DNA from 2 places in the Lysinibacillus sp. BF-4 genome. Region 2 is predicted to be linked to the other one. Evidence: predicted binding sites of a transcription regulator. Region 2 holds the regulator's gene; the other holds the start of a gene.

Region 1 (16,339 bases), on a different contig from region 2:
CCCGAATCGCTCGGCGCAATCGATGAAGTGGGCTATTGAACAGCTCCTGTCACGTTACCCAAGACAATGTTTTCAAACGTTTACGACAGATCGCGGAAAAGAATTTAGCTGCTACACCGAACTTGAAAAACAGTACGGCATCCCATTTTACTTCGCAGATCCATACGCGCCATGGCAACGTGGGACAAATGAAAATAGTAATGGTCTTTTACGCGAATTCTTCCCAAAACGAATGGATTTGGGGCAACTCACATCATCAAAAATAGAAAAAGCACTTTCATTGATCAACAATCGACCAAGAAAGTGCCTCAACTGGAACACCGCACAGGATTCATTTGAATATGAAGTGGTGCAGTTAATTTGACAATCTATCTTACAAAAAAAGAGGAGCCTATAGCCCCTCGTTACTTGTTATGCTTTTGTGACAACACATTGACCGTCTTGCATCATTACGTTTAATGTATCGCCCGCCACTACATCACCTTTTAACAGCTCATGTGCTACTGCTGTTTCGAGGTGGCGTTGGATAAAGCGTTTAAGTGGTCGCGCACCAAACTGTGCATCCACACCCTCTGTTACAATCCACTCAATTACACTATCATCAACAGTTAATGTTACCTCTTGTTGTGCCACGCGGTCTTGCAATTGTTTTACATATTTCCAAGCAATCGCATGGAAGTGGTCATTAGATAAAGCATGGAATAAAATAATATCATCCACACGGTTTAATAACTCTGGTTTAAAGTGCTGACGTAGTGCACCCATAATAACATTTTCTAAATCTGCATTTGGTGTTTCTTGTACGTCTAATAAATACTGCGAACCAATATTAGATGTCATAATAACAACGGTATTTGTAAAGTTCACTAAGCGACCTTGACTATCTGTAATGCGACCATCATCTAAAATTTGCAGTAAGATGTTGGCAACATCAGGGTGTGCTTTTTCGATTTCATCAAGTAGTACGACTGAATACGGATTGCGGCGTACTGCCTCTGTTAATTGACCGCCCTCTTCATAGCCAATATAACCTGGAGGTGCACCTACTAAGCGAGAGACACTGTGTTTTTCCATGTACTCACTCATATCAATACGAATAAAGTGCTCCTCTGCATCAAATAATTGTGCGGCTAACGCTTTAGCTAACTCGGTTTTACCAACACCTGTTGGCCCAAGGAATAAAAACGAACCAATAGGCTTATTAGGGTCTTTAATACCTGCACGCGCACGCCATACAGCTTCAGTTACTAATTGCACAGCATCATCTTGACCTACGACACGTTCTTCGAGAGTTTCTTTAAGACGTAGTAGTTTTTCACGTTCGCCCTCTACTAATTTAGTTACAGGTATACCCGTCCAACGCGATACAATCGAAGCAATTTCTTCTGATGTTACTTCTTCACGTAAAATACGTGTACCATCACCCTCCATCGCATCCTCTAGCTCATGGATTTCTTTTTCAAGTGAAGGGATTTTACCATGACGTAACTCGGCTGCTTTATTTAAATCGTATTTTGCCTCTGCATCCTCTAAGTCACGGCGGTAGCCATCTAATACTTCACGTTTTTTCTGAATGATTTGTAAGCCTTCTTTTTCTTGCTTCCATTGCTTGCGCATGCCTTCAGATGATGATTTTAGCTCCTCTAACTCACCGCGCAATTGCTCAAGGCGTTTTTGACTCGCTTTATCTGTTTCTTTTTTCAATGCTTGTTCTTCGATTTCGAGTTGCATAATACGACGTGTGACAGCATCAAGTTCTTGTGGCATTGAGTCAATTTCTGTACGAATCATGGCACATGCTTCGTCAATTAAATCGATTGCTTTGTCTGGTAAGAAGCGATCTGTAATATAGCGATTAGAAAGCTCTGAAGCTGCTACAATTGCATGGTCATGTATACGCACGCCATGGTGAAGCTCAAAACGTTCCTTTAAGCCACGTAAAATAGATACGGTATCTTCCACAGATGGCTCACGTACCATTACCTGTTGGAAGCGGCGTTCTAATGCTGGGTCTTTTTCGATGTACATACGATACTCATCTAATGTCGTTGCACCAATACAGTGTAGCTCGCCACGTGCAAGCATAGGTTTTAGCATATTGCCTGCATCCATTGCACCACTTGTCTTGCCTGCGCCTACTATTGTATGAATTTCATCAATGAATAAAATAATACGGCCTTCTGCCTCTTTAACTTGTTTTAATACACCTTTTAGGCGCTCCTCAAATTGCCCTTGATAGCTTGCACCTGCAACAATCGCACTCATATCAAGCTCGTATAATTCACATTCTTTTAAGCCTTCAGGTACATCACCTTTTACAATACGCTGTGCTAAACCTTCTGCGATGGCTGTTTTACCTACCCCTGGCTCACCAATTAGTACTGGGTTATTTTTTGTTTTACGCGTTAAAATACGAATAACATTACGAATTTCCTCATCACGCCCAATAACAGGGTCCATTTTGCCACTCTTTGCGGTTTCAGTTAAGTTACGTCCAAATTGTTCTAATGGTTTTTTATTATCTGTTTGTTGAAATTGCATAGCACTCTCTCCTTTGATTATTGTTTGACCATCTTTGACTAATTACATCTTACAACCTTTTTACCCCGATTGCAAAATATCACTCCGTCTTTTTTGCACTAAAAATTGCCACTATGCTACCTTTTCCTTATCGCCTTAGCTCTGATTTTTATGTTACGATGGAACTAAATGTACATATAAGATTAACAGGAAGCAGGTGATCAAAATGACGATAGCGATTCATAATCAAATCCAGGATATTTTTTTAACAGAAGGGAGGCGCATGCCCTTCGAAAAAAACACACTCATCCCATTGGCGGATGAGCTTGCTGACCATATCGCATATATTAGCCAAGGGCATGTGCAACTCACCCAACAAACACTAGGTGGCAAAGAACTAACTGTCCGAATTTGTAGTGAGGCTGGTCTGATTGGCGATGTTACGTTATTTTCGACCACTGCCCTAACGCCTTTTTCAGCAACAGCACTGACAACAGTTGTACTTTATGTCTTACCAAAGGTAATGATGGAGAAACATATCGCCGCGCAGCCCAATGCAATGATTGAATATATGCAATGGCTACAAATCGAAAATCTCAAGCACCAAAGTCTACTACGTGACCTTGTACTACACGGTAAAAAAGGTGCTTTGTTTTCAACATTAATACGTCTTGCCAATACATACGGTGTACTGCTGGCAGATGATGCGGTTTATATTGACCTAGCCCTTACAAATACCGAGCTTGCTAATTTATGCGGCACAAGCCGTGAAATGATTAATCGCATGTTAAACGATTTAAAAAAACACAATATTATTTCCTTTGATAAAGGCTATATCACCGTACATCAACTTGACCAACTCAAACACGCTATTGACTGCGAAAACTGCCCTATCTCCGTCTGTAGAATTGATTAACGTAGTACAGTATTGTGGCATGCTGTTGACTGCCAAACCTTACAAACAAAAAACTACCACTGACAAATTGTCAGCGGTAGTTTTTGTTTTAACGTACGCCTAATGCGATTTTTGCATAGCGTGACATCATATCTTTTGACCAAGGTGGACTCCAAACAATGTCAACCTCTGTCTTTTTCACTTCTGGTAATTCACTTAGTGCGGTTTGCACTTGGTCTACAATGACTGGGGCCATTGGGCAACCCATTGATGTTAAGGTCATTGTTACCACTGCTGTGCCTTCTTCATCTAAATTAACATCGTACACTAAGCCAAGGTTAACAATATCAATACCAAGCTCAGGGTCGATTACATTTTCGAGTACACCTAAAATACTTTCTTTCATATCTGCATCCATTTGCTTCACTCCTATCTTCTGTAATCATAACAGAAGCCTTTAATGCTTGCCAAATCTTTGATGTAACGTTACGATGCTAACAGAAAGTGAGGGACATTTTTATGATTTTTCAACCGCATTTAATCGTCTTAGATTTAGATGGTACCTTGCTTACCGATCAGCAGACCATCTCGCCTAAAACAAAAGATATTTTATTGCGCGCTCAAGCGGCTGGCCACTACGTCATGATTGCGACAGGGCGTCCGTACCGCGCAAGTATTCCATATTATCAAGCACTCGGTTTAAAGACACCAATCGTTAACTTTAATGGTGCTTTCGTACACAATCCTCGAAACCAACGTTTTAAGGAGCAACATACACCGATTGACTTACATGTCGTTCGTGATGTTGTTGACTCTATAAACCACTTTCAATACGAAAATATTATCGCTGAAATTAAAGATGATGTATACTTACATGCAGATAATGAGAAGTCGCTTGAAATTTTTACGATGGGTGAACCGCGAATCACACGTGGTGACTTAACCGTTTACTTACCAGATAACCCCACAACCCTACTCATTCAAGCTGAGGAACAAGATGTTGCTACGATTCGTAGCCATTTGGCGGATGTCCATGCAGAACTCATTGACCATAGAAGATGGGGCGCCCCCTTCCATATCATTGAAATTGTGCGTAACGGCTTACATAAAGCTGTAGGTATCGCTTTAGTAGCGAAGCATCTCAATATTCCACGCGAGCGTATTATTGCTTTTGGCGATGAGGATAATGACCTTGAAATGATTGACTTTGCGGGCGTTGGTGTTGCTATGGGCAACGGCATTGATCAGTTAAAAAACATCGCCAATGAAATTACAGCTTCTAATAACGAAGACGGTATCGCACGCGTTTTACAAGAGCGCTTAAAATTATAAAAATCAGGGTTTTTCATAGTAGCATTAAGCTGCACAGAAAAACCCTGATTTTTTAACTTTCTAATGTCATTGCCTCACAAGCCATTAATAATTTTTGAGTGTAAGGATGACGAATATTCACTGTCTTTCCTTTTTCAATACTATCCACAATCTCTCCAGCATTCATAACATAAATTTTTTCGCATAGCGTTAAGGCAAGGGTTAAGTCATGGGTAATAAACAACATAGCAAATTTATTTTCCGCATGTAGAGATTTTAGTACTTGCACCACTTCTTGCTGTACCATCATATCTAAAGCAGACGTACTTTCATCACAAATCAATAATTTAGGTTTGACAGCCATCGCTCTAGCAATGACGATACGCTGTAATTGTCCACCACTCAGTTCATGGGGATAGCAATTAAGAATACGTTCTGGTAATAACAGTTTTTCTAAATCTTGCTTTATATAATGTCTAGCCTCGGCTTTCGATAAATGATAAAAATTACGATAAGGCTCACTTAAAAAATCAATGATTTTCATGCGTGGGCTAATAGATTGTAAGGGATTTTGAAAAATCATTTGCACGTCTTTATAGTATGTTTTAAAAGAGAGCTGCTTAACGAGGTGCTCTCGCCAATAAATAGCGCCTGACGTCACATCTTGCATATTAGCTATCAGCTCAGCTAAAGTACTTTTCCCGGAGCCGCTCCCCCCAACTATTGCTACCCATTCATTCTCCATTAAGTCAAAACTGAGTTCTTTAACAGCTGAAATTACTTTGTTTTTAACTGTAAAATTCTTTGTAACATTTACTACTTGTAATACTTTATTTTGCATAAACGGTATCGTCCCCTAACCACCTTGGTGTAGCTAGTAATAATTTTTTCGTGTATGTCTCTTGAGGATTTGATAATAGAGTAGCTGTTGGAGCGCTTTCAATAATTTTACCTTTGTGCATTACAATGATACGGTCAGCAATATATGCTGCACATCCTAAATCATGTGTAATCATAATAATTGACGTATTACTTACTTTACGGAGTTGTAATAGTTCTTCTAATATTTGCTGTTGGGTAATAACATCAAGTGCACTTGTTGGCTCATCTGCTAACAAAATACTAGGTTGCAATACAATTGCTAATGCTATGCTTACTCGTTGTAACATACCTCCACTTAACTCAAAAGCATAGCTATCTAACACTCGTCTCGCATCTGCTTCCGAAAAATTAAGTGTTTGTAAGATTTTACGGCTTTTTTCTATCGCTTGTTCTTTCGTGAAATTTTGATGATTCCGTATTGCTTGTATAAAGTGCGCTTTAATTTTTTTAACTGGACTAAAAAAGAAATAAGGATTTTGAAAAATCATGGCAATTTGATTACCGCGTATACGCCGCCACTGTCTCTTCGAAAACTCTCTAACGTCTTGTGCATTAATTACTATAGCATCAGCTTTTATTTGAAGGTTAGGCGCTAGTAAATTAGCTATCGCTTTCAATAATGTTGTTTTACCACAGCCACTTTCACCAACAACTGCTACGATTTCCCCTTGCTTTAAATTAAACGAGATATCTCGAAGTATATTTTGCGAAGCCGCTGTAACATGTAATTGCTTTATTGTCATTATTTCGTGTCTAGTCAACCTTAACACGCTCATCAATATAATAAATTTCAGACATAAAACGCGCTATGCCTGTTACATTGGCTTTCGTAATAACTGTGCCTTCTTGATAATACATAAATAATGTAGGGATATCTTCCAATAAGATTTCAGTTGCTTCTCTACCTAAAGCATCTCTCTTTTCCTTATCAAATTCATTATGAAAAGCCTCCACAATTTTATCAATCTCAGCATTTGTATAGTTACCTTTGTTTCCCAACGCATCTGTAACATAATTTGCCTCGATAAAATATGCAGGATCCGCGGTAGGCGCTGATGTCCAACGTTCCCATACCAAATCATAATCGCCGTTATTCACCATATCATTAAAATTTTCGACAAGAACGACATCCACACCAATGCCCACTTTTTTAAAATCATCTTGAATAGCGACAGCTACATTTTCAGCATCATTACCATGACCTGTGTTTAATACATATTTTAAAATAATATCCTCGCCATCTAATTCTCTTATACCATTACCGTCACTATCTTTAAATCCTGCTTTATCAAGCAGCGCATTAGCCTTATCAACATCGTATTGATACTTATCTTCTCCTTGGTAACCAAAACTTAACTCCTTAGTAAATGGGCCTACTGCGGGTGTACCCTTTACTAAATTTTCAGCATACATTTCTTTATTTAAGGCGTGTGCCATTGCTTGTCTAAATGCTAAATCATTCATATAAGGTTTACGCATATTAATGCCTAATTGAAATACGCGTAAGTTAGGTCCACGTAATACAGTATATGCTTCATTCCCCTCAAATAACTGCACATCTTTAGCACCGACTTGGGTAATAAAATCTACCTCTCCAGACTGTAAAGCCATTACGCGAGTAGCATCATCTGCAATGCCTTTGACTGTAACTTTATCCACGGCTACAGCACCACTCCAATGCTCAGTATGCTTAACTAAATTCATTTCCATAGGAGGTGCAAAACGCTCGATTTTAAATGGGCCTGTTGCTATTGGATGTAACTTAAATTTCGCTTCATCTTGTTCTGCTGCTGTCGCATCAACAATAATGTATACAGGATCTGCTAAATTGTTTAGCAATGTCGGAAAGGGCTCTGTCGTTGTAATCGTTAGCTTATTTCCTTGCGCTTCAATAGTAGCCACAGGTATTTTTATATCTTCTCTATCAGTAGTAGCAATTGCACGCTCTAAAGATGCTTTTACAGCTTCTGCATCTACTGCTTTACCATTATGAAATGTTACGTCATCGCGTATTGTAAAAATTGTAGTCCTAGTATCCTGTTCTTCCCACTCTTGTGCAATGACAGGCTTAATGTTCATATTTTCATCTAACTGAATTAAGTTTTCTCCAATTCCCATGCGTGATAAATTCCAACCATCCCACGCAATAACCGGATCTAGCTCTTTCATTTCATAAAAGTGAGCAATCGTTAATTGTTTATCTGATGAGGATTTCTCTGAGTCTGTTGCATTTTTGTCATTTCCACAAGCTGATAACAGTAACCCCACTGTCATCGTTGCAGCTATAGCTAAACGTTTATATTTTTTCATTCTCTTATCTCTCCTTTTCAAATTTAGGGTCTAACCAATCTCGTAATTTATCACCAAGTAAATTAAATAATAACACTACAATAAATATAGCTATGCCAGGATAATAAAGTAGCCAAGGAGCCGTTTGAAGATACGTACGTCCTTCACTTAACATGCTTCCCCATTCAGGCGTAGGAGCTTGAACACCTAAACCTAAGAAGGACAAGCTTGCAATTGTTAACATCATCCCCCCTATATCGAGCATATATTGAATAATGAGTGGAGCTGAGATATTAGGTAACATGTAAGCGATAAAAATTTTACTATTACTAGCCCCTGCCATTTTCCCTGCCTTAATAAAATGAGCGTCTTTATAACGAAGTACTAAAGTACGTGTTAAACGTGCATACTTCGTCCACCAAATAAGTGATAAGGCAAGTATCATATTCATAACACCAGGACCAAGCATTCCAACAACCGCAATGACAAATATAATTTCAGGAAAAGCAAGCATCATATCGGCTAATCTCATCAAAGTCGCATCTAGCCACTTGCCTCTTAGTGCTGCAATCAGACCGATTAAAAAACCTAGACTGCTTACTAAAGTAAGCAATAACAATGTCAGTCCAATAGATGTTCTAGCACCATATAAGATTCGCGATAATATACAACGTCCTACTTGGTCGGTACCAAGAGGATATTGTGAACTCGGTGGTTGCAAAACATTCCCTAAATTAGTAGCTAAGGGATCATTAGGGGCTAGATAAGGACCTAGCCAACAAAGTAGCAATATAAAACTTAAACTTCCTAAGATGAAATAAATACGCTTATTATTCATTCCGCTAACGCCTCATCTCTAGCTATACGTGGATCCATTAAATAAACAGCATAGTCCACGAGTAAATTACAGAAAACATATATGGTTGTCATACCTAATACATAAGCTTGTAATAAATCATAATCACGGTAAGTAATCGCATCCATAGCCATCTTCCCTAGCCCATTCCATGAAAATATCATTTCTACGATGACCGTTCCTCCAAGCAATGTGGCTATTGACAATCCAATTAGTGGTAAAATATTAATGATGGCATTAGGTAAAACATAGCGCAACATAATAGTAATTTCAGAAGTACCTGTCATCTGCGCACCAACTACATAGTCTTGTTGATACTGCTCAGCGATTTCAGCTCTAAATAACCTTGTATATTTCCCAATCAAAGGAAATGATAAAGTTACCGCCGGTAGTATAATACTGTGCCAAGTGTTCGTATAGGTTATAGGCAATAAATGTAACTTAACACCAAAAATATAAAGCAAAATGAGACCTAACCAAAATCCTGGTATGGAAATTGTCATTACAGAAAATAAGCGGATAATATAATCTGCCAAGCGGTTTTGGTATATCGCAGAAAATATGCCTAAAACTATTGAACTTATAATAAATAGTAGAAAAGCCACGACAGATAAATACAATGTCAATGGAACTCTACTTAGTAATACATCTACAACATTTTGTCGAAAATGATGCGAATAGCCAAAATCACCGACTGCAATATTCTTCATCCAACGTGTATACTGTACGATAAATGGATCATCTAAGCCCATTTCTTCTCGCAACGCCTTGAGAGCTTCCTCTGTTGGTGTACTGTCGTTAGCAAGTAACTGTATTTCTGCTGGATCACTCGGGCTAATATACATAAGACCGTATGTAATAAATGAAATGCCTACTAATAATAAAGCAAGTTGCCATAAGCGCTGCCACAAGTAACGAATCATGAATTAACAGGCTCCCCCTCATCTTCGCGAGGTGGTAATGTAGCCGCAAAGTTATAAATAAGCGCCACTATACCAACTATAGAACATGTAATGAACATCGCTTGATAAGATACATACTGAATAACAAATCCCATCATAAAGCCGCCTAACGAAAATCCTAGATCATAGGATGCAAGAAAAATACCTAGTAAAATATGACGTTGTGCGTCAGGGACCACAAATGAAATGTGTGTTGTTAATGTGGGGTAAAGCATGGCTGTAGCAATTCCATTAAAAATGGCGCTACTATATAGCAAATAATTAATGTGAGGTAGAACAGCTAGTAAAGTCGTTCCCATAATTGAACTCACTAATACAATTGCCATAAACTTAGGGTGCCAATTTCCATCCGAAGGGATGTATTTTCTAAATAAAAATCGACTAGTCACTACTACAATTGCTTGTAAAAATAAATAAAATGCTGCATTACCAGTTTTTGTTGTAATTAAAAACAACGGCAAAAATGCTGATAAAGCACCGAATACACTGGCACCAAGTAACATAATAATAGAGGATGTGACAAGACCTTTATTTTTCCTAGCCGTACCAAACGCTTTAAACATTTCATGTAGTGTAAAAGATGTATTGTCGTTTTTTGTTTTAGGTAAAGGTGATTTAATAAAAAAGAGTAACGGTAAAAATGCTAGGGATACAATAAGTAACATTAACGTAGTGTGGCTTTGCTGTGACCAGAGTAGCAGAGCTAGAGCTGGACCATACAAACCTGGTAATACGGTAGATAAGGAATACATAGCCATCCCTTGTCCTCTATCTTCATCTCGTAACACATCAGCCACACCAATTTGCATTGCCATCGAGAAAAATGCTGTTACAACACCTTGTAAAATCCGTACAAGATATAGACTACTTACACCTACTATGACATATAAAAGTAATGCAATCGCGTGCCCAACAAGCAACCACTTCATGATAGTAAACACGCTATGTTTCCCTACCATTTGTCCAGCCCAAGGACGTAAAATCATACAAACAAACATATACATCCCCATCATGATGCCAATTTCCGCTTCTGGCATTCCTCCAGCTGAAGCTTGTAAAGGAAAGATTACTGTTAGTACTGCATTAGCTGTGAAATAAAACATCGCTAATCCATACATTTGTATCATTCCTAACGATAGCGGCTCTCTCTTCACTCAAAACGGCCTCCTTTCATCTATCAGAGAAAACATATTATAAAATTAAAAATTATCAGTTTTTTATTTTTATAACTATCTCCCTCTAATTGAGAATATCTTTCATAAACAAGTCTAATTATACCCCCAATAAATCTCCTTATATAACTTAAATTAGTAAATTAAAGTATTCTAAGCACAAAAGCCCTTTTTTTATTCTTTAATACTAACTATTTTACTTTTATCTTTTTTCACTAGCGTCGCGTAAATTTTAATTGAATTTTCTGTCTTCTTGTTTTTCCGCTTGAGAAGAAAAACAAATACACTTAAACATAGGTAGTGAAACATCCATTTTTTTACTATATCCTTTGACGGGTGCGATAGAGATGAGAAAACCTTTATGGGACCGCTTTTCCAGCGATTTTTCGTATCCATAAGTGAGCGGATTTCCACGGTGCCGCTTTGAGTAAACGACTAATTTGTAAATATGTTCTTGAGCTGTTCGTGTCCAATTGTGCCAGCACATGCAGGCAATAAACGATCATCGCGATGTACACTTGATTATGCACGCCTTGTTCGCTCTGCGCGTAGAACTTTTTGATGTTCAGGTGCTGCTTCAACCATTTGAAAAATAACTCGATTGCCCAACGTGATTTGTACAATTCAGCGATTTCATCGGCGCTCAAATCAAATCGATTCGTGATCAGATGCAGTTCGTTACCTTTCGAATCCAACACTTTGATCAGACGAAAGGCATTTTCTGCACGATTTTGTGTGGTGCCAATCAACATCATTTCGTCGGATAACACGCGTGTATCTTCTGGCAATTTAAACGACTCGATTACACGAATAACGGCGTTTTTCCGCAAGCTTGAGACAAAGAAATAGCCATCATCGGTCATGCGGTCAAATCGCTCGTAATCCAAATAACCACGGTCAAAGACGTACATGCATTCTTTGTCGTCAACGAGTACTTCTAGCTGACCACGATCGTGTTCTTTTGCGTTTGTCAGCACGGCTTTGTCTGGATACGAACAGCCTTTTTCTAAGAAAACGAGGCGTAAATGAAGCTTGATCCCTGATTTTGTTTTTCGGAACTCCGCCCACTTGTGATTGTTCAAATTCAGTGGCAACGTACTCGAATCAATGATTTTCAATGGTGTCGTGGTTTTACGATGCTGCTTATACTGCGTTTTTTCATGAATTCGGGCAACTAAATCGAGAAAGAGCTGCTGGAAAACCGCTGTAGGTAGCTGATTTAATCGGCGTCCCAGCTGGGAAAAGCTAATCGATTCTAATTCCGTTACTTTTTGTAGGTCGTCTGAAAACAATGTCTCACTGACAGCCCGAAGACTTTCGGTTTCATTGAGCTGTGCGAATACGAATAATTTCAGGAATGAAGCAATGTGTAGCTTTTTTGTATAGTAATTTAATTGATAGGCTTCTACCAATTCCTCAAGTTTTGTGGAGGAAATCGGTGAAAACCATTGTTCAAATGATGTTTTTCGTGTAAACTTATCCATGTTTATGTCCTTTGTATGGGATTTGGATGGTTTACTACCGCCCAACCAGTATAAAGGATTTTTTGTGCCTGGGTTATATGACAGAAAATTCAGTTTAATATGATGCGTTGAATTATTTTAATGCGACGCTAGTGATCTTTTTTATACAAAAAAACACTAGAAGAAATTTCACTTTCTTCTAGTGTTTGCTTAGTTTTACGTTATAATTTGTTGCACACGACCGACTTGACCGTCTGTTAAGCGCACTTTAATACCATGTGGATGGCGAGCGCTATTCGTCAAGATATCTTGAACGATGCCTTCTGTCAGCTTACCTGTGCGTTGATCTTTTTTGAGTACAATGGCTACTTTACTTCCTGGGTGAATGTCGTTGCGTACTTGTCCATTACGCATTGCGTTTTTTCCCTTGGCGTGCACGTTTTACTACAATAATAACAAAAGCCGCAAATAATACATATACTGCGCCAAGTGCTACCATATAGGATTTATTTAACCCTTGGTTTTCAATAACTTGATAAATCTCTACGATTTCACGGTTTAACACTAACGCATACTCACCGTTTTGTTCACGTACGATATCACGATCAAACATACCGCGTAGCTCTTTATCTTTGCCAAGTTGTTCTTCTGTTAAAATAACGCGCTTTGTTTTATCTGTATTATTTACGAAGATTACCCACTGTTCATCTTCACTTGTACGTGTATAAACTAATAAACCATTATCATTTTGGATGACCTCAAAATCACCATTACGTAAAGTTGGCGAATCATTGCGTAGTTGCATTACATTACGCAAGTTACCTTGTAACTCTTTGTCTACACTAAAGTTCATGACATGGTGCGTGTCTGGTGCTTTTTCGCCGTTAATTGCAATTTCTGTACCGTATTGCACTACTGGTGTACCTGGTAATGTAAATAATGTACCTAAAATCATACGCATACGCGTTGGCGCAAACATACCCTCGCCTGCAATATCATGCGTAAAGCGGCTTGTATCAAGCTCATCAACCATTAATTGCATTGGTTTACCACCTTCTACTAGCGCTGGGATTGCCGAAGTATCACCGTTTACATTTTTAAAAGCCTCGCGGAAGATTTTGTTTGTTTCACTGCTGTAATCCGTGTCAAAATCTGCATCGCTCTCGCCTTTAGCGATAACATAGTAATCGCCTTGTGCTTTAATCGCTTTAATAAAATCATTTAAAAAGGCTGTTGGTGCATCAGCTAAGTATGTTGCACGAATACCTGCTACGTCATTTTGCTTAACAAAATCTGTAGCTGCCTCAATAAGTGCTTGCTGCAGTTTTTTATTTGTTAAATCCCATTTAATCGTGTCACCTTCAGTAGAGGCTACCCAGTCTTTATTTGTTGCCCACTCATGGTTAACACTTGCTTGCCCTAATGGGAAGTCGACCATCATGCGGATATCATATTTTTTATACGTTTTAATTAATTCGTCTAGCTCCTCTTGCGTACCAAAACGACGCTCAAGCGTTGTATGGCTTGTTGGCAGTGAGCCGTCATATTTGTCAGTAGAAAATACCGTACCTAACGAAATAATCGTATAACCCATATCATAAATATAGTTAAATTTTTCTTGCAGTCCGCCAAAGTCACCGCCCGCAAAGCTTGCAGGATCATTAGGGTCTGTCTCGTAATCATTCTTACTCGTTTTATTAAAATAACGGTCTACTAGCACGTCGTAAATACTTTCATCTTGAATCGTGCGTTTTTCTTGAGCCGCTGACGCTGGCAATTGTATTGCCGTCGCAAGTAGCACGCCCGCTACCGCTGTACCCAACCATTTTTTTATGTTCAAAGCGTTTCCTCTCCTTCACATCATACAAAAGTAAGTTTATCAAATAACACTACGTAACCGCTATCTTTTATGTAATTTAGCGCAAATTTAGATTTGACAAAGTCGTGACAAAAAAATCGCGCCAGCCTAAGCTGACGCGATTTACTATTATCCTAAGAAGTTAAAGCCTACTGGTAATTTAAAGCCTAGGAATAATGTGATGAATAAGAACACTGCAAATAAAATCATAAAGATGTTATATGCTTGCCCTTTTGCCTTCTTCACTAATGTCATTTCCATCATACCAATTGTTAAAATACCCATTAAGAATTTAATGCCATACATCATATTATCAATACCTTGGTGCTTGAAGAATAATGCTGCACCTGAAATGATAATTAAAATGTAGAATAAGCGTAATGCCATGTGTAAACCTTTATTTGGTTTAGCACCCATTGCCGCAATAACAAATAGTACAACGCCAATTACCCATGTTGTAATATGCAAGTGCGTTGTTTCTGTTAAAAAGCTCATAGTTTTCCCCACCTCATTAATTTTGTATCAAAACTATCCTAACATGAGTATAGGTGTTATTCAAACGATACTAATTATTACTTAATACGATTTACAAGCGTACCAATGTCTTCAATCGACACTTTTACAACATCGCCTGCTTGTAAAAATGTTGGTGGCTTCATGCCTTTACCTACGCCAGCAGGTGTGCCTGTTAAAATAACATCACCTGGCTCAAGTGTTACGTGTTGTGAAATAAACGACACTAAATCTTCTACCTTGTGCATCATATCTTTAGTCGAACCGTTTTGACGGATTTCGTCATTAACTTTCGTTACAATCGTTAAATTATGTGGATTTGGAATTTCGTCCTTCGTTACAAGGTAAGGGCCTAGTGGGCAAGTGCCTTCTAAACTTTTACCTAAGAAAAATTGCTTGTGTTTTGTCTGTAGATCGCGCGCTGTAATATCATTACCAATCGTATAGCCGAACACATAATCATACGCTAGGTTTTTTGGAATGGCTTTACCTTGCTTGCCAATAACGATAGCTAGCTCGCCCTCATAATCCAGCTGTGCTGTTAAATCTGCATGTGCAGATACATCAGCGCCGTCCGCTGTAATCGCTGTTGGTGATTTTGTAAATAACATAACGTTTTCTAACGCTTCTGCTCCGCCCATTTCCTCAGCGTGCTCATAGTAGTTACGCCCAACGCACATTACGTTCTTTGGTGTGCGTGGAATTGGTGATAGCCACTCAATTGCTGAAAACTCATGCTTAAATTGCTCAGGGTTGTCTGATTGCTCAGCAGCCTCAACTAATTTACGCATTTTTTCTACAAAATCAAAGCCTTGTGCAATACCCTCAATGATTGTCGGTACAAGTGATGGAAGTACGTTTAACTCTTGCTGAATCGCCTGAACGTCCCAAACAGCTTCCTGTTTTTTTACTTTCGGTCCAAACTTTACTTCTTCATTCACTTTGAATGATAAAATTTTCATGGTTATAGCGCTCCTTTATCCTTTTACTTTCTATACACGTAATTTGAAGTACGTAAACTTTCGCCATAGTGCTTCAAGAGGTCCCTGATTAAATTTACGTAACCATAGGTCTGCTAGTACAACTTGTACAATAAAAATGGTCACCGCAATTAAAACCCCAGACTGTACGTTAATCTTACCATACAAGCCGAAACCAAACCCGTAAAATAATACCGATAAAATAATAGATTGCCCAATATATGTCGAAAGTGATACACGCCCAACCGTAGCGAATGGCGTTAATAGTTTAGCCATCACTGGGATTAAGCATAGTGATACGATAATTGCCGCATAGCCAATTGCCGTTAAAGGCCCGCCTACATACGTTTTAATATACTCAAGGAAAAACGTGCGGTCTTGTAAAATCGGTAGGTTTTTTAAATAAATACCGATTGGGAATGTCGTCACCGCTAAGCCAATCCATAGCCATTTAAAGTGTGCGGCACGCTCAATTAATTGTAACTTCGAAGCTGCAGCGCCAATTAACATATACGGAAAAATAGTAAACAATGCCATAAACCACATCATCACATCGTTTTGCACAGCTAAATCTACCATGCGCTGTGAAAAGATTTCCTTCCATGTGCCTGTACCGTAAGCTGCTAATGCATCGCCAA
Region 2 (16,339 bases):
GCAAATGTTTTATCATTATGTGCTTCAGATTGTGCAATTTCATTTTCATGATGCGGGAAAGTTAAATCCTGTCCGCCTGCATGAATGTCAATTGTATCTCCTAAATGCTCACGCGCCATTACTGAACACTCAATATGCCAGCCTGGTCGTCCCGCACCCCAAGGGCTATCCCATGAAATTTCTCCTGGTTTCGCTGCTTTCCATAATGCAAAGTCAAGCGCATCTTCTTTCTTTTCACCCGCTTCAATACGTGCACCTACTTTTAAATCATCAATCGATTGATGTGACAATTTACCATAACCATTAAACTTACGCGTACGGTAATACACATCGCCTTGCGACTCATAAGCATAACCCTTGTCTACTAGCACTTTAATAAACTCAATGATATCTTGCATATGATCCATTACACGCGGATGGGCGTCTGCCTTTTTGCATCCTAGCGCTGTAACGTCTTCAAAGTATGCATTAATAAAGCGTTCTGTTAATGTCGATACTTCTTCGCCTAGCTCATTTGCTGCTTTAATAATTTTATCATCAACATCCGTAAAGTTAGAAACATATGTCACATCATAACCGCGGTATTGCAAGTAGCGACGTACTGTATCATAAACGATTACAGGTCTAGCGTTACCAATATGAATGTAGTTATAAACTGTAGGCCCACAAACATACATTTTCACTTTGCCCTCTTCCATAGGAACGAACACTTCTTTTTCACGAGATAATGTATTGAAAATTTTAATTGCCATTGTAACCTCTCCTCTTTTTATAAAATAAAAACGTCTCTATCACCATAATAGGTGACAGAGACGTTTAATGACGTGGTTCCACTCTGATTTGAAGAATAATTCTTCATCTTTAAGCGCTAGTAACGGTAGCGAACCGATTTAATCTACTTTATTTCGATTAAATTGCTCGAAGGTGCATTTCAGTTTTACCTAGGCTCAGACCACTTTCAGCCAGTGGTGGTCCTCTCTAAAGAGCTTGCAATACTTACTTCTCCTCGTCAACGCATATTATTGTAGCTTCATTTTACAATGAACGCTTAGAAAGTCAATATTATTGTGCATATTTTGCTACGCGAGCAACTGCTTTATCTTTACCTAATAATGCGATTGAATTTGGTAGCTCAGGACCATGCGTTTGACCTGTTGTAACAACACGAATTGGCATGAATAGGTTTTTACCCTTATGTCCTGTTTCTTTTTGTACTGCTTTAATTGCTGCCTTAATTGCTTCTGGTGTGAACTCTTCTAGTTGCTCTAATTGTACTTTAAATGCTGCCATCACTTCAGGAACTTGCTCGCCAGCTAGTACTTCTGTTGCCGCTTCATCGTAATGAATTTCGTCTGTGAAGAACAGCTCTGTTAATTCAACGATTTCTGCACCGAAGCTCATTTGCTCGTGATAAAGCGCGATAACATCTTTAGCCCAAGCTTGTTGCTCTGCTGTTAATGCTTCTGGTAAGCGACCTGCTTTTTGTAAGTGTGGTAATGCTAGCTCCACTACTTCATCTAGTGATAACTTTTTAATGTATTGGTTATTCATCCATGTTAACTTTTGTTTATCAAACATTGATGGTGATTTCGAAAGACGCTTTTCGTCAAATAGCTCGATAAGCTGTTCTTTTGTAAAGATTTCTTCTTCACCTTCTGGTGACCAGCCTAGTAAAGCAAAGAAGTTAAACATTGCTTCTGGTAAATAACCAAGCTCTTTGTATTGTGTAACGAATTGAATAATTGACTCGTCACGTTTTGATAGTTTTTTACGGTCCTCGTTAACGATTAGCGTCATATGGCCAAAGCGTGGGTGCTCCCAACCAAATGCATCAAAAATCATCATTTGTTTTGGTGTGTTTGATAAATGCTCTTCACCACGGAAAATATGTGTCATCTTCATGTAATGGTCATCTAACACTACTGCGTAGTTATACGTAGGAATACCGTTTGCTTTAACGATTACCCAGTCGCCAACGTCTTTTGATTCAAACGTAACTTTACCACGTACTAAATCGTCAATTTCATATGTTACATTTTCAGGGACACGCATACGAATTGTATATGCTTCGCCAGCTGCTTCCTTTGCTGCAACTTCTTCAGCTGATAGATTACGGCACGTACCATCATATGTTGGTGCTGCAATACCATTAGCTTTTTGCTCTTCACGTGATGCTTCTAATTTCTCTGAAGAACAGAAACACTTATATGCTACACCTTGATCTAATAGCTCTTGTGCATGCTTTGTATAAATATCTAAACGCTCCGTTTGGCGATAAGGTGCATAAGGTCCACCAATATCAACAGACTCATCATAATCAATACCTAACCAACGTAAGTTATCTAGCTGAGATGCCTCGCCACCTTCAACATTACGTCCAATGTCAGTATCCTCGATACGTACAATAAATTTACCGTTGTGGTGTCTTGCATATAAATAGTTGAATAATGCTGTACGTGCGCCGCCGATGTGTAAAAAGCCAGTTGGGCTTGGCGCATAACGTACGCGTACTTCGTTCGTCATGAATAATAGCCTCCTAATTATCGTTCAAGCTGTGCTTGAATGTATGTGTTCCATTTTAACATACTGTGTTATGCCTTGATTAATAAAATCGTTGCCATTGTTGCAATGCCTTCTTCTCGGCCTACAAACCCACGTTTCTCTGTCGTTGTAGCCTTAACATTCACTTGGGAAGGATGGGCATGCAATAGTTCTGCAATTCGATTACGCATTGGTTCAATATAAGGAGCCATTTTAGGTCGTTGCGCCATAATTGTGCAATCAATATTACCTAGTTTATAGCCTCGCTCCTCTACCATTTTCCAAATATACTCTAGTAACTTAGCAGAATCTGCACCCTTAAACTCCGGGTCTGTATCAGGGAAGTGTCGTCCAATATCTCCCTCACCAATAGCACCTAAAGCTGCATCTGTTACCGTATGTAATAACACATCGGCATCAGAATGACCAATTAGCCCTCTGTCGTGAGGTACAGTTATACCACCAATAATTAATGGACGTCCCTCTGCAAATTCATGAACATCAAAACCTTGACCAATTCTAAACATTTGTTTGTCCTCCTTGTTGGCGGTGCTGTAAAATCGCCTCGCCAAAAACTAAATCTTCTTGTGTTGTCATTTTAACATTTTCATATGTGCTTTCCACCATATGAACGGTATGCCCTAAACGTTCGACAAGCATAGCCTCATCTGTACCTAAAAAACCAATTTTTTCGGCAACATCTTCAGCTTGTGCTAATAAATCAAATCGAAATGCTTGGGGTGTTTGGACCATCCATAAACTATCGCGATCAATCGTTTCTTGTACACGACCATTCACTACCTTTTTCATCGTGTCCTTTGCTCGCACACCCGCAATTGCCGCTCCCTTGTCATAAGCTGCTGCTGTAAGCTTTGCAATAATTGGGGCTGTTATAAATGGACGTGCTGCGTCATGTACTAGCACAATACTTACATTATTCATAGCCTTGATACACGCGTGAACTGAGTGTTGTCGCTCTGCGCCACCATCAGGCATACCGCTAACCTTTGTAATATTATAAGCCTTGAGTAACTCTCGAATATATACTCGTTCATCAGGTCTAACAGCTAACCATATGCCTGTGCAATTTTCATCCTGTTCAAATACTGTAAGGGTATGAATCAAGATAGGCTTATTCGCAAGTTGAAGAAATAATTTGTTCTGTCCCGCACCCATACGCTTGCCACTACCTGCAGCTGGCAACACTACCTCATATTGCAATTCATTCACTTCCTACTCTTCTACTGGTTTGGCAAAAATCATTCGACCTGCTGAAGTTTGGAGCACACTTGTTACAGTCACCATAATAGCTTGACCAATGTATGAACGCCCCTCTTCAACGACAATCATTGTACCGTCATCTAAATAAGCAACACCTTGATTGTGCTCCTTACCATCTTTAATCACGACTACCTGCATGTTTTCGCCTGGTATAACTACAGGTTTTACAGCATTAGCTAAATCATTAATATTTAATACATCCACCTGATGTAAATCACATACTTTGTTTAAGTTAAAATCATTTGTTACCACTTGGGCACTGTATTTTTTAGCGTAACGCACAAGCTTTAAATCTACTTCTGCTACATCCTCAAAATCTTCGTCTGTAATTACTACATTAGATGTCTTATCATCTTGCAGACGCTTTAAAATATCTAACCCTCTACGACCTCTCGTACGCTTTAGTGTGTCTGATGAGTCCGCGATATGTTGTAGCTCAGTTAGTACAAATTGAGGTACTACAAGGGCTCCCTCTAAAAATCCCGTCTCTGCAATATCAGCAATACGCCCATCAATAATGACACTTGTATCAAGTACTTTACGACGACCTGGATTAATTTCAGGCTCTGCAGCAGCTTTTTTTTGTGCATTTTGATTTTTAAGCGCAAAAATTTGTAAAATCTCATCCCGCTTTGTTGACCCTACTCTAAAGCCTAAGTAGCCTAGCACAATGGATAGCATAATAGGCGCAACTTGCTGTACAAATAAAATAGGGATACTCTCAACAGCAAAACTTAATAAAAAGGCAATAACTAAACCAATAATCAAACAGAGCGTTCCAAATAATAAGTCTGCCACAGGTACTTTAATTAACGTGTCCTCTAACCAACTAATTAATTTAACAAAGTAATCTGAGAAGGCAAACGACAAAATAAACAACATCAATGCGCCAAGTAATACAGAAACATACGGATTGTTAAGCCAAGGGTTTGTTGATAAATTCATTAATTTGTATAAGTCCGGTAAAAAGATAAATCCTAAGGCTCCTCCAATTAATAAAAAAGCAATTTGAATGGTTCGCTTTAACATTTTATAAAACACCTCCTACATAGTTGTATTATACATTTTTTCCTACAACTTAGCTGTTCAAACGATAGCGATTTTATAACAAAACGCATCACCTCCAAGTTGAGATGATGCGTTTGTTGTTTTTATTGATACGGAAACGCTAATTTCAGCGCTTCTTGAATTGTTTCGACACCTACTACTTCAATACCTGGTGGGTAATCCCAGCCACCTAAATTTGATTTAGGTACAACAGCTCGTGTAAATCCAAGCTTAGCTGCTTCTTGTACACGTTGCTCGATGCGAGCCACGCGGCGTACTTCACCCGTTAAGCCTACCTCACCACAAAAACAATCACTTTGTTTTACTACTTGGTCTTTAAAGCTCGACACAATACTTACAAGTACTGCCAAATCAATTGCAGGCTCATCTAGCTTTACACCGCCAGCAACTTTGATATAAGCATCTTGTGATTGCAACATAAAGCCCATTCGCTTTTCAAGAACAGCCATTAATAGTTGCACACGGTTTTGATCAAGTCCAGTGGCCATACGCTTTGGATAGTTAAAACTCGTTGGCGTAACTAAAGACTGAATTTCTACTAGAATGGGGCGTGTCCCCTCCATTGATGCTACGATACTCGAGCCAGCCGCTCCTTGTGAGCGCTCTTGTAAAAACATTTCTGAAGGATTAAGCACTTCATTTAATCCATTTTGTAGCATCTCAAAAATCGCAATCTCATTTGTTGAGCCAAAGCGGTTTTTTTGGCTTCGTAAAATGCGGTACGTATGATGGCGCTCTCCCTCAAAATAAAGCACAGTATCTACCATATGTTCCAGTAAACGAGGGCCAGCAATTTGCCCTTCCTTTGTTACATGCCCTACGAGAAAGATAGCAATGTTTTGCGTTTTAGCGATACGCATCAGCTCAGCTGTACACTCTCGCACCTGTGATACACTACCTGGCGCACTCGTCACCTCAGGGTGATGCACAGTTTGAATAGAATCGACAATAACAAACTTAGGCTTTACTTGTTCAATTGTTTGATGCAAAAATTCTAAGTTAGTTTCGGCATAAATGTAGAGCTCTTTAGATGTTACACCTAAACGCTCTGCACGTAGCTTTGTTTGACGAATAGACTCCTCACCTGAAATATACAGCACGCGATGGTTAGCGTTTGATAAAATCGCAGATACTTGTAGGAGCAACGTAGACTTACCAATACCTGGGTCACCACCTATTAAAATCAAAGACCCCGGTACGATGCCACCGCCAAGTACACGGTTAAACTCATTCATTGTAGTAGGTACACGCGCCTCTTCTACAGTTTCTACATTTACAATAGGTGTAGCTTTTGTAGTAACTGTTGCTGAGTGTTGGAAAGCACCACGTGGCCCTTTTGTTACTACCTCAATTTCCTCAACCATCGTATTCCATGCCCCGCACCCTGGACAGCGTCCCATCCATTTTGCAGACTCGTAACCGCAGTCATTACACGCAAATTTTGTTTTTTTCTTTGCCATAATAGCCTCCTGTTTTCTTTTAAGTATAACAGAACATATATTCGAATCAAAAAACGAGCTACTCCTTTATAGAGTAGCTCGCTCATAATTATTTCACACTAGCACTTGGTGTTACCTGCTGTACTTTAAAGTCACCATCAACATAATCAAAGATGATATTTCCACCTTTAGCGATTGTACCTTTAAGTAATTCTTCAGAGAGACGGTCCTCTACATGCTTTTGTAAGGCACGACGTAGTGGTCGTGCACCGTACTCTGGGTCATAACCCTCATCTGCTATTTTTTCTAAGGCTGCCTCTGTAAATTCTAAGGCAATATCTTGTTCAGCTAAACGATTAGTTAATGACTTAGCCATTAATTGAATAATTTCTTTTAAGTGCGCTTTGTCCAATGAGTGGAAGACAATCATCTCGTCAATACGGTTTAAGAACTCTGGACGGAAGGCTTTTTTCAATTCTTCCAACATAACACCCTTCATATCCTTATGTTCATTTGCTGCACTCTCATTAACATTAAAACCTACATTTTTGCGATACTTCAGTGCGTCTGCACCAACGTTTGATGTCATAATTACTACCGTATTACGGAAGTCTACAACCCGACCTTTAGAGTCTGTTAAGCGTCCATCATCTAATACTTGTAATAAAATATTAAAGACATCTGGGTGTGCTTTTTCAATTTCATCTAGTAACACTACTGAGTACGGTTTACGACGTACCTTTTCGGTTAATTGTCCACCATCTTCAAAGCCAACATAGCCTGGAGGCGAGCCCACTAAACGTGAAGTTGAGTGTTTTTCCATATACTCAGACATATCTACCCGAATCATAGCATCCTCATCACCAAACATTACTTCCGCTAGCGCGCGTGCAAGTTCAGTTTTACCAACCCCTGTTGGTCCTAAGAAAATAAACGAACCAATAGGACGCTTTGGATCTTTAAGCCCTGCACGTGCACGACGAATTGCGCGAGAAATGGCTTCTACTGCCTCGCCTTGCCCGACTACTCGTTTGTGTAGTTCTTCTTCGAGGTTAAGTAGTTTTGCTGATTCTTCTTCAGCAATTTTAGCTACAGGAATACCTGTCCACATCGCTACAACTTGTGCAATATCGTTAACTGTTACTTCTAATTCAGCCTTATCTTGCTCTTCTTTCCACTTATCTTTCATTTCTTGCACTTCAAGTGTAATTTGTTTTTCGCGGTCACGGAATTTAGCCGCTTTTTCAAACTCTTGTCCTTGTACGGCTGCATTTTTTTCTGCGCGCACTTTATCTAACTCTTCTTCTAAATCTTTTAAATTTGGTGGTAATACATAAGAACGTAAGCGTACTTTAGAACCTGCCTCGTCAATTAAATCAATCGCTTTATCCGGTAAAAAGCGATCTGAAATATAACGATCACTCATTTGTGCAGCCGCTTCTACTGCTTCATCTGTAATCTTCACACAGTGGTGTGCCTCATAGCGATCACGTAGTCCATAAATAATTTGAATCGCTTCTTCTACTGAAGGCTCATCGACTTGAATTGGTTGGAATCGACGCTCAAGCGCCGCATCTTTTTCGATATATTTACGGTACTCATCAAGTGTTGTTGCACCAATACATTGTAGCTCTCCGCGCGCTAAGGATGGTTTTAAGATGTTAGAGGCATCAATCGCACCCTCTGCACCGCCTGCTCCAATTAATGTGTGCAATTCGTCAATAAATAAAATAACATTGCCTGCTTGTCGAATTTCTTCCATTACTTTTTTAAGGCGGTCCTCAAACTCACCGCGGTATTTAGTACCTGCTACAACTGTACCCATATCTAATGTCATAACACGTTTGTGACGTAAAATTTCAGGTACTTCATTATTAACAATTTGTTGTGCTAACCCTTCAGCAATTGCTGTTTTACCAACACCTGGCTCACCAATTAATACAGGGTTGTTTTTTGTACGGCGAGATAACACTTCAATGACACGTGTAATTTCCTTACTGCGTCCGATAACAGGATCTAGTGTCCCTTCACGTGCGATTTGTGTTAAATCACGTGCTAGTCCATCTAATGTCGGTGTGTTTGCTGGTTGGTTAACAGTAGCGCCATTCGGTGTTTGCTGACCATGCTCACTATTACCAAGTAATAATAATACTTGCTGACGCGTTTTATTTAAGCCTACCCCCACGTTATTTAAAACACGTGCAGCTACGCCTTCCTCTTCACGAATTAAACCAAGTAAAATATGTTCAGTACCAATATAATTGTGATTTAATTTACGCGCTTCATCTGCAGCTAGCTCTAATACGCGCTTAGCACGTGGCGTATGATGCACAACTGCATCTACTTCCTCAGTACCATGCCCTACTAGTTGCTCGATACCTCGTTCAATCATTTCTGGTGTAACATTGGCTGCTGCTAATGCTTTAGCGGCAATACCTTCTCCTTCACGCACAAGTCCTAACAGTAAATGTTCAGTACCAATTTTTGAGGCCTTCCAACGCTTTGCCTCATCTTGCGCTAAATTTAACACCTTATTTGCACGTTCTGTAAATCGATTAAACATACTATTTCCTCCTCTTATACGTTAGTTGGTTAATAAATCTCTAATCAGTGTTGCGCGTGCAATGTCACGTTCATTCGTTGGCATTGCCTCGTTTTTATAATATTGCAGGAAGCCTGGTTGCATACAGCTAATACAAGCGTTAACAGCTTTAATCGTTACGTCTGTAATAATGCCAAGGTCGATACCTAAACGTATGCTCGACAATCCTCTTGCTGCTTCCTCACTAGTTATCGTACGTGCATAACGTAACGTACCTAGTGCTCGTTGTATTTGATCTTCAAGTAGAATGCTAGATTGTTGCATTAATGCTTTACGTGCACGCAACTCATATTCAATTATTTGTTCTACTTGCTGTTGTAAGTCATGTAAAATTTGCTGTTCAGATTTACCAAGGGTTTCTTGATTAGAAATTTGGTAAATGTTACCCAAACTTGCACTACCTTCTCCATATATACCCCGCACAACCATACCTAAGCGTAGCATGGCTTGAATAATTACATTCATGCGATTGGTCATAGTAAGTGCTGGTAAATGTAGCATTACGGACGCTCGTAAACCTGTACCTAGATTAGTAGGACAACTTGTTAAATAACCGTATTGCTGATGATACATATAGGGGTGTGCCTGTTCAATTTGGCGGTCAAGCATTAAAGCATGCTCATAGGTTTCTTGAAGTTTAAGACCAGGCGCTAAACATTGGATGCGTAGATGGTCCTCCTCATTTACCATAATGCTTGTTTGCTCATCCGCAGCAATAATTAATGCTCCTTGCTGTTGCTGTAAAAATTGCGGACTAATTAAGTGTTTTTCAACTAACACCTGACGTGCTAGTAAAGGCATCTCTTGCAAGTCAAAATAATGTAAGCCTTCTACATTATCCAGTAAAGCATGTGTTACTTCACGTTCAATTTCCGCTTCCTCTCCTTCTGTTAAATAAGGTGGAAAGCGAAATCCCTCAAGATTACGAGCTAGGCGTATACGACTACTCATCGCTACACTATTTGGAGTTGCATCAGCTAATGTAATATCACAATCACGCGTGTATCGTAAAAAATCATCGATATTATTCATTTGCCTTCCCCTCCTGTACCTTAGCCTCTAACTCTTTAATGGCATCTCGTAGTAAGGCAGCTTGCTCAAAACTTTCGCTTACTACGGCTTCTTGCATTTGTTGTCGTAGTGAAGCTACTTCATTTTGCATCGCTTTTTTATTTTCCAACATAGTTGGCATAGCACCTACATGTTGTAAATCAGCTTGAATGGGCTGCAAAATTTTAGGTATTTGCTCTGCAAATGTGTCGTAACATGTAGCACAGCCAAAGCGCCCCGTTTTACGGAAGTGCGCATACGTATAGCCACACCCTTCACAACGTAATTGTTCTTTACGTATATTTTTAGGTGCTTGCCAGTTAGCAAGTAATTGTTGAATTGAAATCGGTTCTTTTGGCATTTCATTTGTAAAGGGATAAAAGTTTTGGGCGCATTTCTCACAATAATGGTGGATAGCTTGCTCACCATTGTTATTTTTAGAAATTGTTATAACGGCTTGCCGTTGTTCACAGCGTTCACATAACACATTACTCACCTTCTTTTCGTTGTTCATATTTCAGGGTTACAAGTACCGAGCTTAGCACACGTGCTCTTAGCTGATCACGAAGCGGTAACGGCACATTTAATGTCGTGCGCATCGTCGCAGCTAAAATCATTTTTGCCTCTCGTTTTGTAATAACTTCCTCATCTAATAAACGATAAACATAATCCTCTGCCATAGTTTGTGTAGCCTCATCTGCAATTTGGGTAATCATAGCTTCAATTAACTCTTTTTGCGAATGTGGTTGCACACGTAATATCCTAATATAACCGCCACCACCACGTTTACTTTCAACTAAATAGCCACGTTCCTCTGTGAAGCGGGTGTTAATTACATAATTTATTTGTGAAGGTACGCAATTAAACTTAAGCGCAATTTCACTACGTTTAATCTCCACTGTACCTTGATCATTTAACTCAATTATTTGCTTTAAATAGCTTTCTATAATATCTGATGTATTTCGCACGATAACCACCTCTCTTAACATTTATGGTTACTGACTTTGACTATCTTTGACTTTATTATAAAAAAATCAAGATTGTATTGCAAAAGAAAACCCTTCAAAAAAAGTAGTGTGCCCAAGGGGACACACTACTCTTATACTAAGCGACCAACGATTGGGTAATTCCATGTTTCGCCTTGTAGCGCACGGATAATACCAATAATTGGAGCACAGATATAAATTAAACCAAAGATAATTAAAAACGGAAATCCAATGATTAGGAATGTAAATGCCCATGATACGCTAAGTAACACAGCTAATACAATTTGAAATAATACAGCCTGTACAGATAAGCGACGGACCTCTTCATCATTCGTTACAAGTGTCGCGATAAAAAACATAATGACTGGCACTAAAAAGGGCGCGTAATAAAAGCTTGAGTGTACGATTATTTTAGAAAGTTTATTATCCAAAGTCTCTCATCCTTTCTATAAATCCTTTATACTATTTATACGTACACTTTCATAAAAAGTTTCAAACACAAAGGGGGATTTTTTGATGAAATTTGATAAAGAATTAAGTGCGGAGTACGAACGTGGCATTCGACGCACATTGCCAAGTTATGATGCGATGCTACGTTTGTCACAGGCATTTTTACAAATGGCATTACCTAAGCAAGCAAATATTTTAATTGCAGGCGTAGGGAGTGGCAACGAACTTTTGCATTTTGCTGATACTAACCATGCATGGCAGTTTACGGCGCTCGACCCGTCGCAGGCAATGCTTACGATTACCCAACAAAAATTATATGATCAACAGCTACAAAACCCTGTAGAGTTACTAAAAGGTACTGTACTCAACGTGTCGCTAACTAAACAATTTGACGGCGCTACTTGCTTACTTGTTTTACATTTTATTAAAACCCGCGCTGAGCAAGTTGCCACTGTAAAAAAGTTAGCCGAACACATTAAACAAGGCGCACCTTTTATTATAGTTTGCAAATGCGGAGAGCAAGGTACAGAACAAACAGAGCAGCAGTTTGATTTGTGGCGCGCTTACTGGCTACAAAATACTAAACTTTCGGTAGAACAAGTGGCTTCAATGGAGAAGCAAATCCGTAGCCTAAGCTTTATTACAGAACAAGAGATGGTATGTATTTTGAAAGATGCAGGCTTTGAAAAAATAGCGCGATTTTTCTCTACTACATTATTTTGTGGTTGGACATGCTATAAAAAATAAGGAGTTGATGGAATGTGATACATACTATTGCTCGCACGAAGGAACAAAAACTTGTTGAGGGCATCCCATTAGAACAATTAGCAAGTGGCGACTTTGATTGGTATTGGGTCGATTTTGATAAGCCTACTGTCGAAGAAGAAAAATTATTAGACAGCTTCTTTCACTTTCACCCACTGGCCATTGAAGACTGCTTAATGCGCTTGCAACGACCAAAAATGGATTATTACGATGACTATTACTTTTTTGTTACGCATCGTATTAATGATGATACGCTCGATCCTGAAGAGATTAATTTATTTGTTTCCGAAAAATTTGTCGTAACGTTTCACAAGGAACATGTACCTGAAATTGAAATTGTGCGCCATCGTTTAGCAACAAAACCAAAGAAGTGGGATACAACATCTTACTTTGTGCTCTACCAAACGATTGATAAAATCGTTGATAGTTATTTTCCTTTAGTTTATAAAATTGAAGACCAATTAAATCGCCTTGAAGACGAAATGACCTATCATAACAGTATGAAAACGATGCAGTTTGTCTTTGACTTCCGCAGTGACTTATTACATTTACGCCGTATTATTTTGCCAATGCGTGATTTACTGTACCGTATTTTAGGCTCTTACCGTTTTCCACTTAAAAAGAGTGAACGTGCCTACTTTGCCGATATCCATGACCATTTAATTAAGCTAACAGAAATGGTAGAGTCCAATCGTGAGCTTACTGCAGATATGCGCGATAGCTATATGGCAATGAACTCTAACCGCATGAACGGCATTATGATGACATTAACGATTGTTTCTACCATCTTCATTCCACTTACCTTTATCGCAGGGATTTACGGAATGAACTTCGAAAACATGCCCGAGCTTGCTGGTAAATACAATTACTTTATTGTATTAGGTGTAATGTTTGTTATTGGCATTGGTATGGTGCTCGTCTTTAAAGCTAAAGGGTGGTTTAAATTATTTAAACCTTAAAAAAATGCCAACCTACTTCATTTATCTGTAGGTTGGCATTTTTTATTATTTATCTTTTTTCTTTAAAAAGTTAATATCCGTACGGTCTGGCCAATAATCATCGCGGTTATCTTCACTTGCCTGTGGAAATAGGAAGTATGAAATAACACCTGCAAATAATGTTGCGCCAGCAATAATTAATAAACGTTCACGAGACTCTACAAGCGGATGAAACTCACCTAGCATATAAAAAGCGGTAGCTGCTACAATAACCATCATCGGTATTACAAACTTAAAACGTTGCCAATGCATCGCTTGTTCCTCCTTATCATAATCTACTAACTTAATACTAGCATATTCATTTTTTTTTTGATATTAAGGTCGTTACAATTATGTGCCAAAAGCTGTTTTTTAGGCACCACGATTCACTTTGTACTATAATTAATCTAGTAAGTATAGCATAGCGCATAGATTTTACGTTACAATCTTGCTATTATAGCTAGTAACCCCTTTGCCCTATTCCTAATTTTTCGTCTTTTTCGATAATTTAACTAACATCTCTTACATTTTCACGTCATTTACTACATAAACGACAAAACATATTTTTATTAAAAGGAGTCTTTTTTATGAGTTGGTTTACAAAAAAAGCAAACGAGCCGCAAGTCATTCTCGACCCTGCTTCATATTTATCACAAGTACATATTGATTTAGCACATTACCCATCCATCCAGAAGCAACTTGATTTACTCGAGCTAACTAAAGACGACTTAGCGATTATCAAGCAGCTTCAACCTCATTTACAAGAGGTTATTCCCGTGATGGTAGACCGCTTTTATGAAGGCGTTAGTGCAAATGCTGAGCTTACTTCTATTATAAGTACACACTCACAAATTGAACGTTTAAAAATTACATTACATCGTCACATTAGCGGTATTTTCGATTCACGCATTGATGATGCTTATATTCAAGACCGTAAGCGTATCGCTGCTGTGCATGTGCGTATTGGTCTGCAATCAAAATGGTACCTAGGTTCATTCCAGTCTTTGATTACTACATTTATTAACTTACTCACATCTTTACAACTTTCTACTTCAGATGCTGCACGCGCTATTACTGCATTTACTAAGCTCATTAATTTAGAGCAACAGCTTGTTATTGAGGCTTATGAAAATGTCGAAAAACTAGCACGTGAGCGTGTTAATGATCGTAAACAAGGCATCATTAATACTATCCAAAGCACAGCGCAAGAGCTTAACGCCATTAGCGAAGAAACAACAGCGGCGCTTCATGAGATTTCGTCGGAGGCTAATGATATTGCAGAAGCTACTGAACAAGGTTTAGTTCTAGTAGCCGAAACTGAACAAAAATCTAAGCATGGTCAAACGGAATTGCATGAGCAAAATGAGTTAATGCATGTCATTTTAACAAGCGTCAATGAACTCGACGTTACAATGAATAAACTACGCGACTCATCTAATAAAATTTCGGAAATTGTTAATCTAGTTACTACGATTGCTGACCAAACTAACCTGCTTGCACTTAACGCTTCAATTGAAGCAGCACGCGCGGGTGAACATGGTAAAGGCTTTGCTGTAGTAGCAGATGAGGTGCGTAAACTTGCAGAAGAAACTAAGAAAGCCGTGTTAAACGTTTCACATCTGATTAATGATACCGAATCTAACATCAGCTCAATGGCTAGCTCTGTAACGAATGTGGATGCTCAAATTCACCAAAGTGTAGCGACACAAACACGCTTGTCCGAATCGTTTGGCGCTATTACAACAGCCGTGTCTGGTATTCAGTCACAGTATTTAAATACATCCCAAGATATTTCTAAGATTTCATTGTTGATTACAGATATGTCCCAAGCAGCTGGTCTCGTATCAACTTCATCTGATGCACTTATCGATGTCGTTGGTCAGCTCAGCGAAGATTAAAAAAAGGAGAGGTTGCTTATATAGCGACCTCTCCTTTTACTTATTTATGTGTAATCATTCGTTTCTTTTTACGATGTTCACGACGTGCAGGCCCTGTATTAAATAAGCGATGTTCTACTTCAGTTTCAGGAAACACGCTCGGAATCTCGCGTGGATGACCTTCACCATCAACAGCTACCATCGTCACAAACGATTCAGTTGTAAGCTTTTCCTCACCTGTCATTAAGTTACGTGAAACTACACGTACGTAAACTTCCATGGACGTGCGTCCTGTTGAGGTCACAATCCCCTCAAGCTCAATGACATCTCCCTCGCTTGCTGGCGATAAAAAGTCTACAGAGTCAATTGAAGCCGTTACAACTTCTCCCCTTGCATGCTTCATAGATGTGATTGCAGCAATTTCATCAATATATGCTAATACCTTACCACCAAAAATAGTTTTATGATGGTTTGTGTCTGGTGGTAAAATCAAGTGGCTTTGAATCGTTCTTGAATGCCCCATAGGCACCTTATTTGTTTGCATAGCCTAACACCCCTTTTAAAAATATCGTTATTGTGTCAATCTTACCTATACTTTACCTGATAAATCAACACTATTTTATTATCTCAAAATAGTTGTGTTTTACGCAACATAGTCAGCAATATATCACCATTGTTTCATGTGAAACATTATGTAGCACTATTCGTGTTCATTAGTGTGACTGCTACCGTCATTTGTTGCGCTTGAATAGCTGTTTCGATTGCTGTCAAAACACTCGCTTCAAGCATACCGTCCGTTTCTCCCTTAGTAATATGCACAGTAATTTGAATAGCACTATACAATGCATATTGTTTGTACCATTTAAACTGCTTCATTTTAGCTAGAGTGTCAGATAATCCAATAATATGTGTTAGCTGGGTATCGTTATAGTTCAATAAAGTTAATAACCCAATAATAACGTAGTGTTGCGCCTTCTTTTTAATACCAAATCGCACTAACTTTTGTTCCATAGCTACGATATCTTCAACACGTGTAGACTGGTAATTTGCATCATCCATTGCTAATAACTGAGCTAGCCATAATAATTCGTTACTCTTATAATAACCACGCGCCGTTAAATCTTTGATGTATTGGTGTACAGTATCAGCTAGTTGCACAGGATTTTGTTCTTCCTTCACTGTTAAAAGAACTGCATAAGGCACATCATCATGTGTAGTTAAAAACATATGGTGTGTACAAAGGGTTGTGTAATAGCTCATTGCTCTTTTAGCATGTGCCTCGTCCTGTATATAGTTTGCTCGA

What was found. Region 2 encodes CtsR, which represses protease genes until heat stress. Its sites were predicted from a motif close to ATGGTCAATAAAGGTCAAACA; they were not measured.
Region 1: CH76_RS07245 (ATP-dependent Clp protease ATP-binding subunit) is a predicted target of CtsR. The motif match lies at 2,563-2,583, and genes of this name have one in related genera.

Annotation. Positions count from the first base shown of each region.
Region 1 covers NZ_JPUW01000017.1:594-16,932, forward strand. Annotated here, with positions in the region: gene CH76_RS07240 (IS30 family transposase) at 1-364, shown strand, start outside; gene CH76_RS07245 (ATP-dependent Clp protease ATP-binding subunit) at 412-2,541, opposite strand; gene CH76_RS07250 (Crp/Fnr family transcriptional regulator) at 2,747-3,436, shown strand; gene CH76_RS07255 (metal-sulfur cluster assembly factor) at 3,525-3,833, opposite strand; gene CH76_RS07260 (Cof-type HAD-IIB family hydrolase) at 3,935-4,747, shown strand; gene CH76_RS07265 (dipeptide/oligopeptide/nickel ABC transporter ATP-binding protein) at 4,800-5,567, opposite strand; gene CH76_RS07270 (ABC transporter ATP-binding protein) at 5,557-6,351, opposite strand; gene CH76_RS07275 (ABC transporter substrate-binding protein) at 6,362-7,918, opposite strand; gene nikC (nickel transporter permease) at 7,923-8,735, opposite strand; gene CH76_RS07285 (ABC transporter permease) at 8,732-9,676, opposite strand; gene CH76_RS07290 (MFS transporter) at 9,673-10,869, opposite strand; gene CH76_RS07295 (IS4 family transposase) at 11,247-12,371, opposite strand; gene CH76_RS07300 (YwbE family protein) at 12,567-12,764, opposite strand; gene CH76_RS07305 (alpha-amylase family glycosyl hydrolase) at 12,757-14,190, opposite strand; gene CH76_RS07310 (YisL family protein) at 14,338-14,703, opposite strand; gene CH76_RS07315 (fumarylacetoacetate hydrolase family protein) at 14,781-15,683, opposite strand; gene CH76_RS07320 (DUF418 domain-containing protein) at 15,714-16,339, opposite strand, start outside.
Region 2 covers NZ_JPUW01000006.1:13,324-29,662, reverse strand. Annotated here, with positions in the region: gene cysS (cysteine--tRNA ligase) at 1-752, opposite strand, end outside; T-box leader at 806-1,022, opposite strand; gene gltX (glutamate--tRNA ligase) at 1,063-2,523, opposite strand; gene ispF (2-C-methyl-D-erythritol 2,4-cyclodiphosphate synthase) at 2,592-3,068, opposite strand; gene ispD (2-C-methyl-D-erythritol 4-phosphate cytidylyltransferase) at 3,061-3,762, opposite strand; gene CH76_RS04040 (PIN/TRAM domain-containing protein) at 3,775-4,851, opposite strand; gene radA (DNA repair protein RadA) at 4,974-6,350, opposite strand; gene CH76_RS04030 (ATP-dependent Clp protease ATP-binding subunit) at 6,439-8,892, opposite strand; gene CH76_RS04025 (protein arginine kinase) at 8,914-9,963, opposite strand; gene CH76_RS04020 (UvrB/UvrC motif-containing protein) at 9,956-10,468, opposite strand; gene CH76_RS04015 (CtsR family transcriptional regulator) at 10,470-10,949, opposite strand; gene CH76_RS04010 (DUF4870 domain-containing protein) at 11,081-11,398, opposite strand; gene CH76_RS04005 (class I SAM-dependent methyltransferase) at 11,484-12,164, shown strand; gene corA (magnesium/cobalt transporter CorA) at 12,179-13,141, shown strand; gene CH76_RS03995 (hypothetical protein) at 13,187-13,432, opposite strand; partial or broken gene CH76_RS14270 (protoglobin domain-containing protein) at 13,747-14,286, shown strand; gene CH76_RS14265 (methyl-accepting chemotaxis protein) at 14,530-15,057, shown strand; gene CH76_RS03985 (acyl-CoA thioesterase) at 15,098-15,580, opposite strand; partial or broken gene CH76_RS14200 (DUF4003 family protein) at 15,727-16,339, opposite strand, start outside.